2 regions of the Alteromonas sp. KUL150 genome follow, and region 1 is predicted to be linked to the other one. Evidence: predicted binding sites of a transcription regulator. Region 1 holds the regulator's gene; the other holds the start of a gene.
The links. The regulator MetJ, encoded in region 1, represses methionine synthesis genes. The targets are predictions, from matches to a motif close to TAGACGTCTAGACGTCTA.

Region 2: serA (phosphoglycerate dehydrogenase) is a predicted target of MetJ. The motif match lies at 1,418-1,435, and genes of this name have one in related genera.

What each region holds. Positions count from the first base shown of each region.
Region 1 covers NZ_BLIJ01000047.1:46,632-54,594, reverse strand. The annotation lists gene metF (methylenetetrahydrofolate reductase) at 120-1,007, opposite strand; gene metJ (met regulon transcriptional regulator MetJ) at 1,168-1,500, shown strand; gene GVO62_RS11340 (malic enzyme-like NAD(P)-binding protein) at 1,669-2,904, opposite strand; gene GVO62_RS11335 (hypothetical protein) at 3,502-3,819, shown strand; gene rpmE (50S ribosomal protein L31) at 3,917-4,129, opposite strand; gene priA (primosomal protein N') at 4,560-6,749, shown strand; gene GVO62_RS11320 (SPOR domain-containing protein) at 6,898-7,476, shown strand; gene GVO62_RS11315 (hypothetical protein) at 7,562-7,963, shown strand, end outside.
Region 2 covers NZ_BLIJ01000021.1:104,515-112,477, forward strand. The annotation lists gene serA (phosphoglycerate dehydrogenase) at 1-1,189, opposite strand, end outside; gene rpiA (ribose-5-phosphate isomerase RpiA) at 1,571-2,227, opposite strand; gene GVO62_RS04510 (5-formyltetrahydrofolate cyclo-ligase) at 2,318-2,938, opposite strand; gene GVO62_RS04515 (hybrid sensor histidine kinase/response regulator) at 3,038-4,666, opposite strand; gene GVO62_RS04520 (nucleoside hydrolase) at 4,727-5,668, opposite strand; gene GVO62_RS04525 (ribokinase) at 5,691-6,587, opposite strand; RNA gene ssrS (6S RNA) at 6,609-6,791, opposite strand; gene GVO62_RS04535 (UPF0149 family protein) at 7,326-7,892, shown strand.

The DNA of each region.
Region 1 (7,963 bases):
CTGGGGGCGGCCTCGCTGGCAAAAGTTTAATATAAACTTTATACAAAAAAGGCGCATTAGCTGCGCCTTCTCGTCTGCATGTTTCGTCCACTCAAAGTGACTACCTTTGCGGATTGGTTTTACGCACCTGAACGCACACCCAACATGTGACAGATAGCATAGCTGAGTTCACTGCGGTTCAATGTATAAAAGTGGAAGTGCTTTACCCCTTCTTTTGCCAGCACTTTAACCTGATCCATAGCAATGTTTGCACCAATAAGGTTACGAGTAGCTTGGTCATCAGCATCAAGGCCATCAAACATTTTGTGTAACCAGCCAGGCACGTGTACGTTCGTAAAACCTGCGAACTTAACCAAAGTTTGGTAGTTGGTTACGGGTAAAATACCCGGTACTAAATCTAAATCTACACCAGCGGCGGCGGCTCTGTCTCTGAATCGCAAAAATACGCTAGTATCGAAGAAGAACTGCGTGATGGCTTCCGTAGCGCCAGCCTCTGCTTTGCGCTTTAAATTGAGTAAATCGAATTGGGCATTAGGCGCTTCGGGGTGTTTTTCAGGATAAGCAGCAACCGAAATATCAAAATCGGCAACGTCTTTCAAAAGTGCAACTAAGTCAGAGGCATACATCTCTGTTTTTTCTACTCCCGGCGGCAAATCGCCCCGTAGCGCTACAATACGGCGAATACCTGAATCCCAGTAGTCTTTAGCAATTTGTTTAAGCTCATCGCGGCTCGCATCGACGCAGGTTAAATGAGGAACTGCGGCTACGCCTGTCTGCTGCTGAATGCGTTTAACAACATCGTGAGTTCTGTCGCGTTCGCCACTGTTTGCACCATAGGTTACCGACATGTAGCTGGGCTTTAGCGGCGCTAAACGCTCGACCGATTTCCAAAGGGTTTGCTCCATGGCTTCCGTTTTAGGCGGAAAAAATTCAAAAGATACATCTATATCACGCAGTTCCGACAGGGACTGGTTTAATGCATCGATACCTTGCGCGTACGAAACCATGGTTTATTCTCTCAAAAATATGTTCTTATGGACGTTTAGACGTCTAAATTAAAGAATATATGTCTAGACGTCAAGAGGTTTACACTGCTCAATTGACCTTTTCGTGAACTTGTTTAGAATTTCTGTTCATAATATAAAAAGAGTAGACCGAGTTAGCACAATGGCAGAATGGAATGGCAAATATATTCACCCCTACGCAGAGCATGGCAAAAAAAGCGAACAAGTAAAAAAAGTCACTGTCTCTATCCCAATTAATGTACTCAAAGCTCTGACTGATGAGCGCACCCGCCGTCAAATAAACAATTTGCGTCACGCGACTAATTCCGAGCTGCTTTGTGAAGCATTTCTACATGCGTTTACTGGGCAGCCTTTGCCAAACGATGATGATCTGCGTAAAGACAACCTTAACCGCGTCCCGGCAGAAGCTAGACGTATTATGGAAGAGATGGGGATTGACCCAAGTTTCGAGAACAACGTAACCGAAGACGACTAATCGTTACCTTCTAATTAAAATATAAAAAGCGGCGCCCTTACTGTGAAATGATTTCGCACTAAAGGCACCGCTTTTTGCTGCGTGTTATATCAGCAATTTACAGCCTGTGTTGAGAAGCTAAAACCTGCGCTTAGCAACCTTAGCTTTCAACGACAAAAAGATTGAATTTTATTCGCTTGCGCTCTCGGGCAAACGTGCCACACCAGACGCTATTGCTGCTTTAGAAACTGCAGTTGCAATGCGTTCACAAAGGCGAGGGTCCATCGGCTTCGGAATAATATACTCTTTACCAAACGTCAGGCTGTCGCTTTTACTGGCCGCTAATACTTCCTCGGGAACAGGCTCTTTGGTAATACTGCGAAGAGCTTCTACGGCCGCCACTTTCATTTCATCGTTAATTGCCGTTGCGCGAACATCCAACGCGCCCCGGAAAATAAACGGGAAGCATAAAACATTATTCACCTGATTCGGATAGTCAGAGCGACCTGTGGCCATGATAAGGTCTTTGCGCACCTCATGAGCCAGTTCTGGTTTTATCTCAGGGTCTGGATTTGAACAGGCAAATACAATTGGGTTTTCAGCCATTAGCGCCAGTGTTTCTGGTGGCAAAACATCTGGTCCTGATACGCCAACAAAGATATCTGCGCCTTCCATAACATCTTCTAACGTCCGCTTGTCGGTATTATTCGCAAAGAGCTTTTTGTGTTCAGTTAAATCTTCGCGACGAGTATGGATGACGCCTTTTCTATCAAGCATGTAAATACGCTCGCGCTGAGCACCACACTTAATAAGCAGCTCCATACAGGCAACCGCGGCAGCCCCTGCACCCATACATACAATTTTAGCGCTCTCGATATTTTTACCCTGAATCTCTAGCGCGTTAAGCATACCTGCTGCAGTTACGATAGCCGTGCCGTGCTGATCGTCATGAAACACCGGAATTTTGCAACGCTTAATAAGCTCTTGCTCAATTTCAAAACACTCTGGCGCTTTAATATCTTCTAAGTTAATTCCGCCGAAGGTATCAGCAATGTTGGCAACAGTGTTGATAAACTCTTCTGTAGTGCGATGCTTTACTTCAATATCGATAGCATCAAGCCCCGCAAAGCGCTTAAACAGCAGGGCTTTGCCTTCCATTACAGGTTTCGATGCCAGAGGTCCTAAATTCCCCAACCCTAAAATAGCGGTTCCGTTACTGATAACGGCAACCAAGTTACCTTTACCCGTATATTTATAAGCGTTGTCGGCATCTTCAGCGATTTCTCTGACCGGCTCGGCAACGCCTGGGCTATAGGCAAGAGCAAGGTCATCGACACTATCGGCAGGCTTGGACAGCTCAACGCGGATTTTTCCAGGGGTAGGTTTAGCGTGATAATCGAGTGCGCGTTGTCTAAAATCTGACATGTAAAATGGTATCCTTGAATGTAGGGTTCATCGGTGTTTTGCCCTCGGTCTGTCGCTATTTTATTGTTGTTGTAGGTATAGATAAATTAACGTGAGCGCAATACAACTAAGCAGTTAAAAACGTCTTATAATCAATTGCTAGCGCCAGAGTTAGTACTGAACGATGTGTGTCGTACCTAAAGCGCCAGAAGGCTACTATTGAGCTATTATTCACAGAATTAATACTCACTATTAGTATGCCGTTGGCAACTCTAACACAGCTAATTACTGTGTACATATCTGATCAGAATTCTCATTTACCAATGTAGGTGAGACGTACTAATTAGACCAGTAAAATACCGCTATAATTGGCATTCATATTATTTATTTTGACCGGCTGCTTCATTCGGTTGATCTATTGAGAGAGCGTGGGTTTTAACGTTGCGTTGACCGAGTGCGACTAAATAGAATGTTTGTTTCAGCGATATCCAAGCGTCTTCAGCATTGTATGGTGAAAACCATCGTCTTTTTTAGGCGCCTATTTTGTCTGGTAACATGACATAAAAACTAATGCGAATGCTCACTTTTATGAGTGAACGCTCCACGGAGAGTTACCAAATGACAGAAAGAAAATTAATTGCCGTTCTTACCGATGTTTGTGAAACGGCGAAGCAAGGTGAAAATGGCTTTGTTTGGCTAACTCATACTGGTCACTGGAGAACGCCACAGGTAGTGGCGGTATTCACAACTGAGCAAGCAAGAAAAAAGGCGCTAAGTAGCGGATGGGATACCTGGTTCATCAATGAAGTGAATATTGCCTTGGACTCAGTTAAATCGGAGGCACAAGCCATTCATTTTGATAGCGAAGAGGCTTGTAACAGTAGCAGTAGGGGTGACTGGGAAAAGCATCTGTCGCGGCGAGATAGCTTCCATTAACTTCAAGTGACGCTGCTTGGTATAAACCATCAAAATAGAAATAATTTAAGTAATAAAAAAGCGCCATAAAGGCGCTTTTTCAAACTCGATATCAGGCTTACTTTTTGCCCAATGCACCGAAACGCTTCTTGAAGCGATCAACACGACCACCAGTATCAACGTTACGTTGCTTACCAGTGTAGAATGGGTGACATGAAGAACATACGTCTAGGTTGATGTCTTTACCAAGCGTAGAACGAATATTCATTACGTTACCACATGAGCAAGTTGCTGTGATTTCTTCGTATTTAGGGTGGATATCTTGTTTCATTGGGTTACCTCACATAATAAGGCCGTATCGCTATACAACCCGAAGTCGCACACCATACGTTACTTAATTCAAATGATAAGTCGTTCAAAGAACAGCCTATCGCAAAAAGAGCGGCGCATGATAAAGGATGGGAGGGGCTTGATCAAGCGGTTTTTGACTAATTGCTAAACAAGGAAGCGACACAAGAAGGCCAAGCCAAAACATTCCTTTCATGCTTAACCGTAAAGTATGTTTAAATATTTGTCGTACAAGACTAAGGCAATACGGGCGAGTAATAAATTGTGCTGTGAGCAGCGCAAATTTCTGCAATGTTAGGCTTAGCAGATAGGCCTAGTCGTGTAAGTGATTTTAATATAAGTAGCCCATTATTAAGAGTTCGGTAAGCGCAGTGTGCGCTGTAAAAGTCATCAAATAAGGTAGAACGTTCGCAATGGCCTTTATCCAAGTTGCCGTGCCAGTGCCACTGCGCCAACTTTTCACATATACCCACGGCAGCGCACTAAGTGCGGGCGTGAGGGTGGTTGTACCTTTTGGTCCACGCAAATTAGTGGGTGTGGTCGTTGAAACACTGCAAAAACCTGAAAGTAAAATTGATAATGCCGATAAGCTAAAGGCCATCGAGTCGGTACTTGACGACAACTCTGTTATAGATGATGCGTTGCTGAAAATGGCCCAGTGGCTCTGGCAGTATTATCATCATGCGCCGGGTGAAGTTTTACACGCCATGTTGCCTGTTTTACTGCGCAAAGGTGAGTCGGCGGCCCCTACACCGCAAGATATGCTAATGCTTACCGAAGAAGGTAAGCAAACGGCTGCAGACACGTTATCGCGGGCTCCTAAACAACAAGGCTGTTTTTCGGCTCTGGCTGGTGGTGCCTTATTAGCCTCGCAGGCGCGCAAGCAGTATGGAGCACCTGCAGTCAAAGCGCTCGTCGAAAAGTCTCTGGCAAGTATCGAAGAAGTGGCACCTGAATTGAAGTCAGGCAGTTGGCTTGCCTCTTTATCACTGTCTGAAAAACCAATTCCAGACACTGAGCAGTCAGTTGCTATTGCCGCGCTTAACCGTCAGCAAGGCAACTTCGCGGTGAGTTTGCTTGAAGGGGTTACCGGTAGCGGTAAAACAGAAGTGTATCTCCAGGCTATCGAGCCTTTGTTGCGTGCGGGTAAGCAGGTCCTTATTCTGGTGCCAGAAATCGGACTTACGCCGCAAACGGTGTCTCGTTTTGAAAAGCGGTTCGGTATAGCCGTGGGTGTTTTGCATTCTCAGCTTTCTGATAAAGAACGGCTGCACGTTTGGCAGCGGGCCAAGGCTGGCGAGCTCGGTATTGTCATAGGTACACGTTCGGCAATTTTTACTCCCCTAAACAACCCCGGCATGTTAATTGTAGACGAAGAGCATGATGAGTCATTCAAGCAGCAAGATGGCTTGCGTTATCACGCGCGGGATCTTGCTGCTATGCGCGCCAAGCAGCACAACATTCCACTTCTATTAGGTAGCGCCACTCCGGCACTTGAAACGCTAAACAATGCATTAACTGGTCGCTATGCACACTTACAGTTGACCAAGCGTGCTGGCGGCGCGAGAAGTACGCACCAGCACGTTTTAGATGCTCGTGATCAGCCGATTCATTATGGTATTTCGCAAGGCCTGTTGACCATTATGCGTCAACATATCAGTGCAGGTAATCAGGTATTAGTATTTGTAAACCGTAGAGGCTATGCGCCAGCGCTGCTATGTCATCACTGTGGTGAAACCGTAATGTGCAAGCGTTGTGAGCGCCCTTATACCGTTCACAAATCACAAAACCGGCTACAATGTCACCATTGTGGTGGTATGCGTTCGATGCCGTCGAACTGCGAGGCGTGTCACCATCCTGAGCTTGTAACAGCTGGAACTGGAACGGAGCAGGTTGAGCAAGGCCTTTCAAACCTATTTCCTGGCGTTAAACAAGTGCGCATAGATAGCGACACCGTGCGGGGAAAAGACAAGCTTCACCAAACCCTTGATGCAATAAACCGACAAGAGTATCAGCTACTGGTTGGCACTCAGATTTTATCAAAAGGTCATCATTTTCCGCATGTAACATTAGTCGCGGTTTTAGACTGCGATGGCGCCTTGTTTAGTGCTGATTTTAGAGCGCCAGAAAAGCTTGCTCAGCTTGTTACGCAGCTTGCGGGAAGGGCAGGACGCGCTAGCAAACCGGGGGAGATGTGGCTGCAAACCCTAAATCCTCACCATCCGCTGTTACAAGACTTGGTGCACAATGGCTACGGGCATTTTGCTAGACATGCACTAATGGAGCGAAAAGCGGCAGGGCTTCCACCCTTTACAAGTCAATTCGTTATTCGTGCCGAAGCCAGCGACAGCAGTTTGGCCTATCACTTCTTGAGAGAATGCAAACAGGTATTCAATCAACAACACGCCGTTGAAATAAACGGTCCGTTTCCCTGTTTGATTGAAAAGCGGCAAGGCCGATTTCGGTTTATGCTGGTATGCAGCCATGAAAAGCGAGCGCCCCTTCATAACGCGCTACGTTTGGCACTGCCATTTCTACAGGCGTTGCCACAGGCAATGAAGGTAAGGTGGTCAATAGATATAGATCCTACCGATTTCAGTTAGCTTGTTGAGTAGCAATACGTTAAAATTTCTACTCAGTGGAAGGTGTGATAAACACTTTTCTTTGCCAAATTTGAACCTTAGTCAAATTTGAATTACGACGTTTCCTTACGAATACGAACAACGATAACAAGTAGGAATATTGCCGACTATGGCCCAACGCGATTATGTCTCTCGTGGACGCTCTACCCAAAAAAAGAAGTCTTCAGCAAAGGGACGAAAGCCTGCTGGAAACGCTCAGGTAAACGGAGCGGTAGCCGCAAAGCTCCCCATTATTCGAATTGTAGGTGTGTTTGCCCTTGTGATTGGCTTCGGTGTTTTTTTATGGTCAATCAAAGATAACGTTGAAGAAGATGTAGATACACAAGTATCGCGCCCCATTGCACCAACGGAAGAGTCATTGCCTGAATTGCCCGAAGAAGAGTGGGAATACATAAAAACTCTGCCAGGGTATGAAGTTGAAGTAGAAGTAAAAGAGCAGGAAAAATCCGATAAGCGTTATTTAATGCAGTGCGCCTCGTTTAGAACACGTGCTCAGGCTGAAGAGATGAAAGCTAAAATTGCGTTTCAAGGTTTAGAAGCGTTGATTAAACAAAGCTCTGGCAGCAACGGCGAATGGTTTCGCGTTATTTTAGGCCCTTACGAGTCGAAAAGAGATGCGGAAAAAGCGAAGCACAGTCTGCGTAAAGTGAACATAGCGACTTGCCAAATTTGGTACTGGAATTTATAGCATTTCATATTAGGTAACATGTAATACGTAGCATAAAGCGCAGAAATAGGGTGTATGTAAGGAATGCATTTACAAGGAAGTTCAAATGAGTATTGCCACTAATGAGCAACCCGACTACGCGGCTTATAGCATAGAAGAGCTTGAGGACGTTCTAGAAAATATCGATAAGGAGGCCTTTCCAGAGCGCTACCAGGCAGCGAAGAAACAGCTCGCTTCAAAGCGAGCAATGTTGCCGTCTGAGGATGATACGGATAGCGTCCATCAAGATGAGCATTTCACTCGACCTAAATGGTCTGAACTACACCTGATAACACGCATCTCAAACGTTACCTTTTTGGTACTTATTGGCGCAATGTTCATAACAGTTTTTAATGATTTTCTAGTGATTAATGCATGGCTAGACAATTCAACATGGGCCATTCTACTGCTCATTGTTGTTTATAGTGCCCTCTTTTACTTCTCTATCTATATCGATCAGCGACACGCG
Region 2 (7,963 bases), on a different contig from region 1:
GTAGTTCAGCGAGGGCTTCATAGCCGCGGTCTTCTTGTACATCAACAACCACGTAACCGATTTCTGAATTTGTTTGTAGATACTGAGCTTCGATGTTGATGCCTTTCTCTGCAAATGCTTGGTTAATTTGAGTAAGAATACCAGGCTGGTTTTTGTGTACATGAAGCAGGCGCGAACGACCCGTATGTTCCGGTAACGAAACTTCAGGGAAGTTAACTGCCGACAGCGTAGAGCCGTTGTCGCTGTATTTCGCGAGTTTTCCAGCGACTTCTATACCGATATTTTCTTGTGCTTCCTGCGTGCTTCCACCTACGTGAGGAGTAAGAATGACATTATCGAACGCGCGAAGTGGCGATTCAAATTCTTCCGTATTAGATTTCGGCTCAACAGGGAATACGTCAATTGCCGCGCCGTTGAGTTGTCCGCTCTCCAGTGCCTTTGCAAGCGCATCAATATCAACCACAGTACCACGAGATGCGTTAATAAGAATGCTGCCTTTTTTCATTTGTGACAGCTCTTTTTCGCCAATCATGTCTTGAGTTTGAGGCGTTTCAGGAACATGCAGCGATACAACATCAGATGTGTTAAGTAGCTTTTCTAGTGACTTCACTTGAGCCGAGTTACCTAATACAAGTTTGTCTTCAATATCGAAAAATTGAACGCGCATACCAAGGTGTTCAGCAAGAATACTAAGCTGCGTTCCAATGTGGCCATAACCAATGATGCCTAATGTCTTACCACGCGCTTCATATGAGCCAACGGCCGTTTTTTCCCATTCTCCACGGTGTGCTTTCGCGTTTTTGCTAGGTACTTGGCGAAGTAGAAGAATAATTTGTCCAAGCACTAATTCTGCTACTGAACGTGTGTTCGAGAATGGCGCATTAAATACTGGGATGCCGCGGCGCTGTGTCGCTTCAAGATCAACCTGGTTTGTGCCAATACAGAAACAGCCAATGGCCACTAGCTTTTGCGCAGCATCAACCACTTTCTCTGTAATTTGCGTGCGCGAGCGAATACCTACAAAGTGAGCGTCTTTGATTTTCTCGATTAACTCATCTTCTGGAAGAGAGGTCTTGAGAAATTCAATGTTGCTATACCCATTGCTTTGAAGTGTTTCTAAGGCACTCTGGTGAACACCTTCTAACAACAAAATTCGGATCTTATCCTTCTCTAATGAAACTTTGCTCATGAACTCGCTATCTCTCACTGATGTAATTTGGTTTACTTGAATCACTAAAACACGTGCTTCAGACGTTTGTTAAAGGCTTCTAACGGTATTGCAGCTTAGTATTTCTCGTTTCACGTATCGAAGCTGTTTTTGGTCTGAAATCTAGCGCCACCACGCTTTTAATTCCGTCGGTTTTGTTTTTGGTCGAAGCCAATGGCTTCGAGGAACAAGAATACCTACTTTCTTTAAAAGACATCTAGACGTCCAAACGGAAATTAACAGAAAACGTATAAAGTTAAAAGCAGTTTTTGTTTAGCTTTTCACCGCAGGTGTTGCATATACGCAAAAAAGTAATTAGCTGCATTACCTGCATAGAAGTTTTTTGCTCATTTCAAATGGTGTTTACTTAAAAGTTTCGACGCCACTTTCCGTTGCACTAAGCACAATGTCAGCACCGCGCAGCGCAAAAATTCCGTTGGTTACTACACCTGGAATGTTATTAATTTTCTGCTCTAGCTCGCGAGGGTTTAATATCTCGAGATTGTGCACGTCTAAAATAACGTTACCATTATCGGTCACAACGCCTTGACGATACTCAGGGTCTCCGCCCAGTTTGACCAACTCGCGAGCAACAAAAGAGCGAGCCATAGGAATAACTTCAACCGGGAGTGGGAAGGAGCCCAGTACTGGCACACGCTTACTTTCATCAACAATACAGACAAAAGTCGTGGCTGCACCTGCAACAATTTTTTCGCGAGTGAGTGCGGCGCCACCACCTTTGATCATATGCTTATGTTCAGTAACTTCATCTGCTCCATCGATATAAACAGATAAATTGCTTACTTCATTAAGTTCAAATACTTCAATACCAAGTGCTTTTAAGCGCTCGGTCGAGGCTTCTGAGCTTGACACTGCACCTTCAATTTTATGCTTTATCTTGCCAAGTTCTTCAATGAAGAAGTTGACGGTAGAACCTGTACCCACACCCACTATGCTGTCAGACTCAACATAGTCGATGGCTGCTTTGGCTACGGCTTGTTTCTTTGCGTTCTGATCCATGGTCATTCTCCGGCTTATCGTTTTTGGCAGTGTAACGTATATGCGTAAACGCTCCCACATATAAGTCATCACATTTTGATATCGTGGGTATTAAGTGTTGTTGAAAATTAACGTCCTAGTAGGCGTGACAATGGCGTCTAACGGCACGTCCCAAGGTGCAATAGGTAATGATTTAACCTCTTGGATATCGTGAGCAATACCGACAAGCTTTGGATTTTTGGGGCATAGTTGATCTCGAGAGTGCCGTTTGGTTTGGGTAAACGCTAGTGTTCTGTCATAGTAACCGCCCCCCATGCCTAGTCGGTTTCCCTTAATATCAAATCCAACCAAAGGCATAAGAATAACGTCACATTGTGACGTTGGAAGTACGTTTTGACAGGATAGTGCAGGCTCTTTGATTTTATACTTGTTCTTCACCAGTGCAGTATGGCTGGAGTAAAAAAGAAAGAGTAAGTGACCTTTGCAAACGGGGTGAAGTACGGGCAGCGCAAACTGTTTTGAAGGGGTGCTCTGCCACTGCGAGGCAATATAGGGGCCGAGATCGACTTCGCCATCGTTTACTAGATAACCGGCTATATTGCGAGCGTGTTTTAATAAGGGCAACTGATGTAGTTGCTCAGCTATACCACGTGCGGCCTCTTCCTGTTGAACTGCGCTTAACGCGCGACGCGCTTCTCGAAGCTCTTTTCTCAAGGCGGTGCGCGATTTCAATATTTGTTCTGAGACCATGTTCTAATGTGGTTTTGTATTTAACTATAGGGCGTATGCAGTAAACCTGGCAATTTGAGCCGTTCTTTAGTCGCTGTCATTTTACTGCTTTTCTTTTGCTAAAAAGTGATTGAGTACGCGAATAAGCTCATCACTGTTAATAGGCTTTGTTAATACATCATCTAGGCCTTTTTCTCGAAGATAATCGGGCTTCGTAATAACATCTGCAGTTAAGGCTACAATTGGAAGCTCAGGCCTCAATCTTTTTATTTGAGCTGTCGCTTCATCACCTTGAATACCCGGTAAGTTTAAGTCCATAAGAACAAGTTCAGCAGGGTGAGACTTTGCATATTCAACGCCTTCCTCACCGGTACTCACAATGGCAAATTGAACGCCTAACTTTTCAAAAAATGTTTGGATTACCACTTGGTTAATGTAGTGATCTTCAACAACAAGCACATTAGCTGATTTATCAATATCTAATTGCGCCACCAGACTTCGCGGGGATGATTCAAAGGGCTCAGAAGTACCGATTAAGTCGGCGGGTATTGAAACGCTAACCCGTGTCCCTGCATTTAACTTACTACTCACCTTAATTGAGCCGTCCATTAATTCGACAAGGCGCTTTGATATATTAAGGCCTAAACCCGTCCCGCTTATCTTGCGGGCATTTTCCATTCGCTCAAAGGGGGTGAACAGTCGCTCCTGGTCCTCTTCACTCATTCCAATACCTTGATCAATCACGTTAAAAATTAATTTACCGTTTTTGTATTTCACCTGCGCTTTTACAGATTTATCCTTTGCCGTAAACTTTATTGCGTTAGATAGTATGTTAAGCGCAACCTGACCGAACTTAGTGTCATCAAAAAATAGAGATTCAGGCAGCGCTGCCTCACTTGACGTGCTAAATACGACACCGCTTTCTTCCGCGCGAATTTTAGTGAGGGAAAATAAGTGAGTGAAAAAGTCGTTTAAGCGGACAGTTCGTGGCATTACCCGCATTTTACCTGCTTCTATCTGGTTAATATCTAAGACAGAATTAACAATTTCCAGAAGCCTTTCGCCACTTTGCGATACATGTGATAAAGGCGTAGAGAAAGTGCTAGGCAGATTCAGTTTATTTGCTTCACTTTCAAGTAGGTGGCTGAATGTATTGATAGCGTTAAGCGGTGTTCTAATTTCGTGGCTTATGTAAGACAAGAAATCAGATTTGAATTGGCTGGTTCGCTCAAGTTCTCTGTTCTTTCGCTTAAGTTCAAGATGTGCCACTACCGATTTGCTTAAGGTTTGAAGTGAAGCTTTTTGAGCATCGGTTAGTTGGCGAGGTTTCTTGTCTATTGCACACAAAGTCCCTATAGCATGACCCGACGGAGTAATAAGTGGTGCCCCTGCATAAAAACGTATATCCGGCGCACCTGTCACTAAGGGATTGTCGTGGAATCGTTTGTCTAGGGTAGCATTGGGAATTTCAAACACGTCTTTTTGCAAAATAGCATGGGAACAAAACGCTATTTCTCTTGACGTTTCTTCGGCATCAAGGCCCACCCTCGATTTAAACCACTGTCTATTTGGGTCGATTAAGCTGATAAGGGCGATAGGAGTTTCACATATCTGTGAGGCAAGCGCGGTTAATTCATCGAACAGTATTTCGGCTTCAGTGTCGAGGACATCGTAGCTTAATAGCTCCGCTAAACGTTCATCTTCGTTTTTGGGGAGTGGCGCCACTTCCATAGAGATTTTACCTAACGCTTAAATAAAAAGGGATTGTATATAAACAATCCCTTAAAGATATCATAGAGCATAGGTATCTATGAATAATTGTTCCAATTTTTGATGGTCAACTTTAGTTGCAACTTTGATGGTATTTGCCTCATTCCACAGCGGGCTAGGCGTCGTTCCTTTTGGAGCCACAACGGTTTGCCCTCTATCTAGCGTGCCTGTACCAACGCGAACATGACCTTCTGTCAGTTCAAACAGCTCAGGGTGACGAAGATGTGCAATAGGGAATGCATCATGGAAGAAACAAACGCGGTCTTCACGGTTCTGTGAGTAGAAGTCCATGTAGAACTGTGCACTTTCTTTAACAAACCCACCAAGGGTATTGTTTTTATCTTCAAGTTTTTCTACGAACTCAGGTGAGAAAGGTGTGAAGTTAGTCACGTCAAGACCGAACATGGTCAGTTCCCAGTCTGCAGCAAATACGATTTCAGCAGCGTTTGCGTCGTTCCAAATATTGGCTTCAGCAACAGGGGTGACGTTGCCAGGTACAAATGCGGCGCCGCCCATAATACTGACGCCTTTCACTAACTTCGGCAGTTCAGGTTCAAGACGCAAAGCAAGTGCTAGATTGCCAAGTGGACCTATAGCGACAATAGTAATCTCGCCTGGATACTTGCGGGCCATATCTACGATGAACTGGGCTGAGCTACGCGGGTCTAACTCAGTTTTAGGCGCTTCTGGCTTAATATGTCCAAAGCCGTACTCACCATGTACAAAGTGAGCGTAAGTAGATTCTGGACCTACCCAAGGCATACCAACACCTTTGGTAACAGGAATGTCTTTACCGGCAATTTCGCACAGAGTTAGCGCGTTTTGTGCCGCCATAGTTACTGGAACATTACCAAAAACAGTGGTTAAACCTAGGACTTCAATATCTGGTGATTGAAATGCGAAGAATATCGCCATCGCATCATCAATGCCCGGATCTGTATCTAATATGATTTTATGTGTCATCAAATTATCTCAATGCGTCTTGCTAATTGGCGTGTTTCGCTAAGAAACGATCCACTTCTTTTTGTGTTGGAATACTTTGCGCGGCACCTTCTCGCGTTACTGCAATTGCAGAAGCTGCACAGCCACGGCGTAATGCTTGTTTTGCATCAGTATGATTACAATAAGCTGAAAGGAAATACCCTATGAAGGTATCACCCGCTGCGGTAGTGTCGACAGCGTCAACAGAGAACGCTTTAACTTCAATAACGTCGCTTTTACGAAGCATCATTACGCCTGCTTTTCCTAGCGTAATTATAACCTCACAATGTGACCATTGTTCTTTAAATACGGTCACAATATCTTCAAGTTCTTCTTTACCCGTAATCGCAGCTGCTTCTGTTTCATTTACAATAAGTAAATCTACGCAGTCGAGTGGTAATTGTTTGACCGACTCGCTCATAGGGGCAGGGTTAAAAGCCACTTTAAGCTGCTTCTCTTTAGCTTGGCGAAGTACTTCTTCAATACTGCTCGTTTCGTTTTGAGTAAGCACCCAGTCTGAAGGGCGTGTGTCGTCTAGCGCCTGCATTACGGTTTTCGCATCTATGGTTTGGTTTGCACCACCAAAAAGTACGATGGCATTTTCGCCGCTAGGGGTAACTTGAATAATTGCGTGACCAGAAGGGACTTCGGAACACTTTACGCCACGACAATCCACACCTTTTTTAATAAGTGCTTGTTTAAATGAGGCGTCGTTCTCGTGAATGCTGCCGACGTGTCGAACGTCTGCACCTGCTTGCGCTAGAGCTATGGACTGGTTTGCACCCTTACCGCCTAACAAGGTTTGGTAATGGGTTGAAGCTAATGTTTCACCAGGTTGAACAAAGTGATCTACCTGATAAACGTGGTCAATATTTATAGAGCCAAAATTTATTATTGCCATTTCTTCTTCCGTCGAAAGAGGGCGCTTCCCAGAATGCCGCTGTCCATGTTTCGCCCGTGAACCGAAAAGTTCAGGGCGGAAGTATCACAATTGCCGTAGGCTTCTCGATACGTGTCGAGCTTGCACAATAGCAGCTGTTTCAACTTCCTTGGTTTAAAGCATCGGCCAGGGACATGAATGAACTAGCAAACATCCCAGGAAACATTGTTGTTGTATTAACGCAACAGGGTATATCAAACGCGAGATCCAGTGAAGAGGATCACCTAAAGCGCTTTATAACTATTTTGCGTGGTGATTATAAAAGCGGTAAAAAAATATTACTTTTCTTGACCAATTGGTCAGCAATTATACACGCATATTAGTTAAGCTCAATAATAACCAAACAGCTAATTCAGGAAATAACAGACTAAAAGACAGTTTGAAACGCTGTGCGAAAGGAAATCCTTATCCAACGACACTGATCTTAGATGAAATCATGCAGTGTTGCTACCCATACCGCTTTTTAATTTTGATAAACAAACACAAATTAAGTTTGTTTGAGCACCGAATAAACAAGTGTCGTAAGTGATTGTGCAAAGCGTGTACGACGTTTTGCTGGCACTGCTATTCCATGACAGCAACATTGCCAAAGGTAGGCTTTATAGATTGATTTTTGCTAGTATTACCACCATCAAGAGATATGGGCCACGTAACAATGGTGCGTTAATCTCAACTCATTTCAAACGAAGAGAAAGAACCGTGGAAAAACAGCTCGATTACGACAGTGTAAGTAATAAATTGACTCAGCAAGGCATCATAGTAGACGGAGCCGAAGTCCACGGCATTCTGTGCGGCATGCTTTGCGGGGGAATGTCTCTCACTGATCTAAAATGGCAAGAAGCGTTGAGTGAAACCATTAATCAAGGGGAAAGCTTCGACGACCAAACCGAGCACCTTCTGAATGCGCTTTTTAATCAAACCTGCCAACAATTGCTTGAGCCGGAGTTTGCATTGAACTTATTGCTTCCCGAAGACCACGCGCCTATCAATGATCGTGGTGCTGCTCTTATCAATTGGGTTCAAGGGTTTATGTTAGGGTTTGGACTTCATCAACAAGATTTGATGCAATGCTCAGAAGATGTAAAAGAGGCCCTAGAGGATTTCTCTGATATCTCTCGTATGGAAGAGCCCATGGACGCAGATGAAGAGTCGGAAAAGGCATTGTTCGAAGTGGAAGAATACGTAAAAGTCTCTGCTATTTTATGCTTCAGCGAACTTGGTCAATCACTGTTAGATGATCAACAAGACACGCCATCCGTACACTAAATAATTACTATCGGAAAAAGTAGCCTTTTTATTAGTTACTTAGTTCAGGTCATTCAAGTCACTTACTCAGG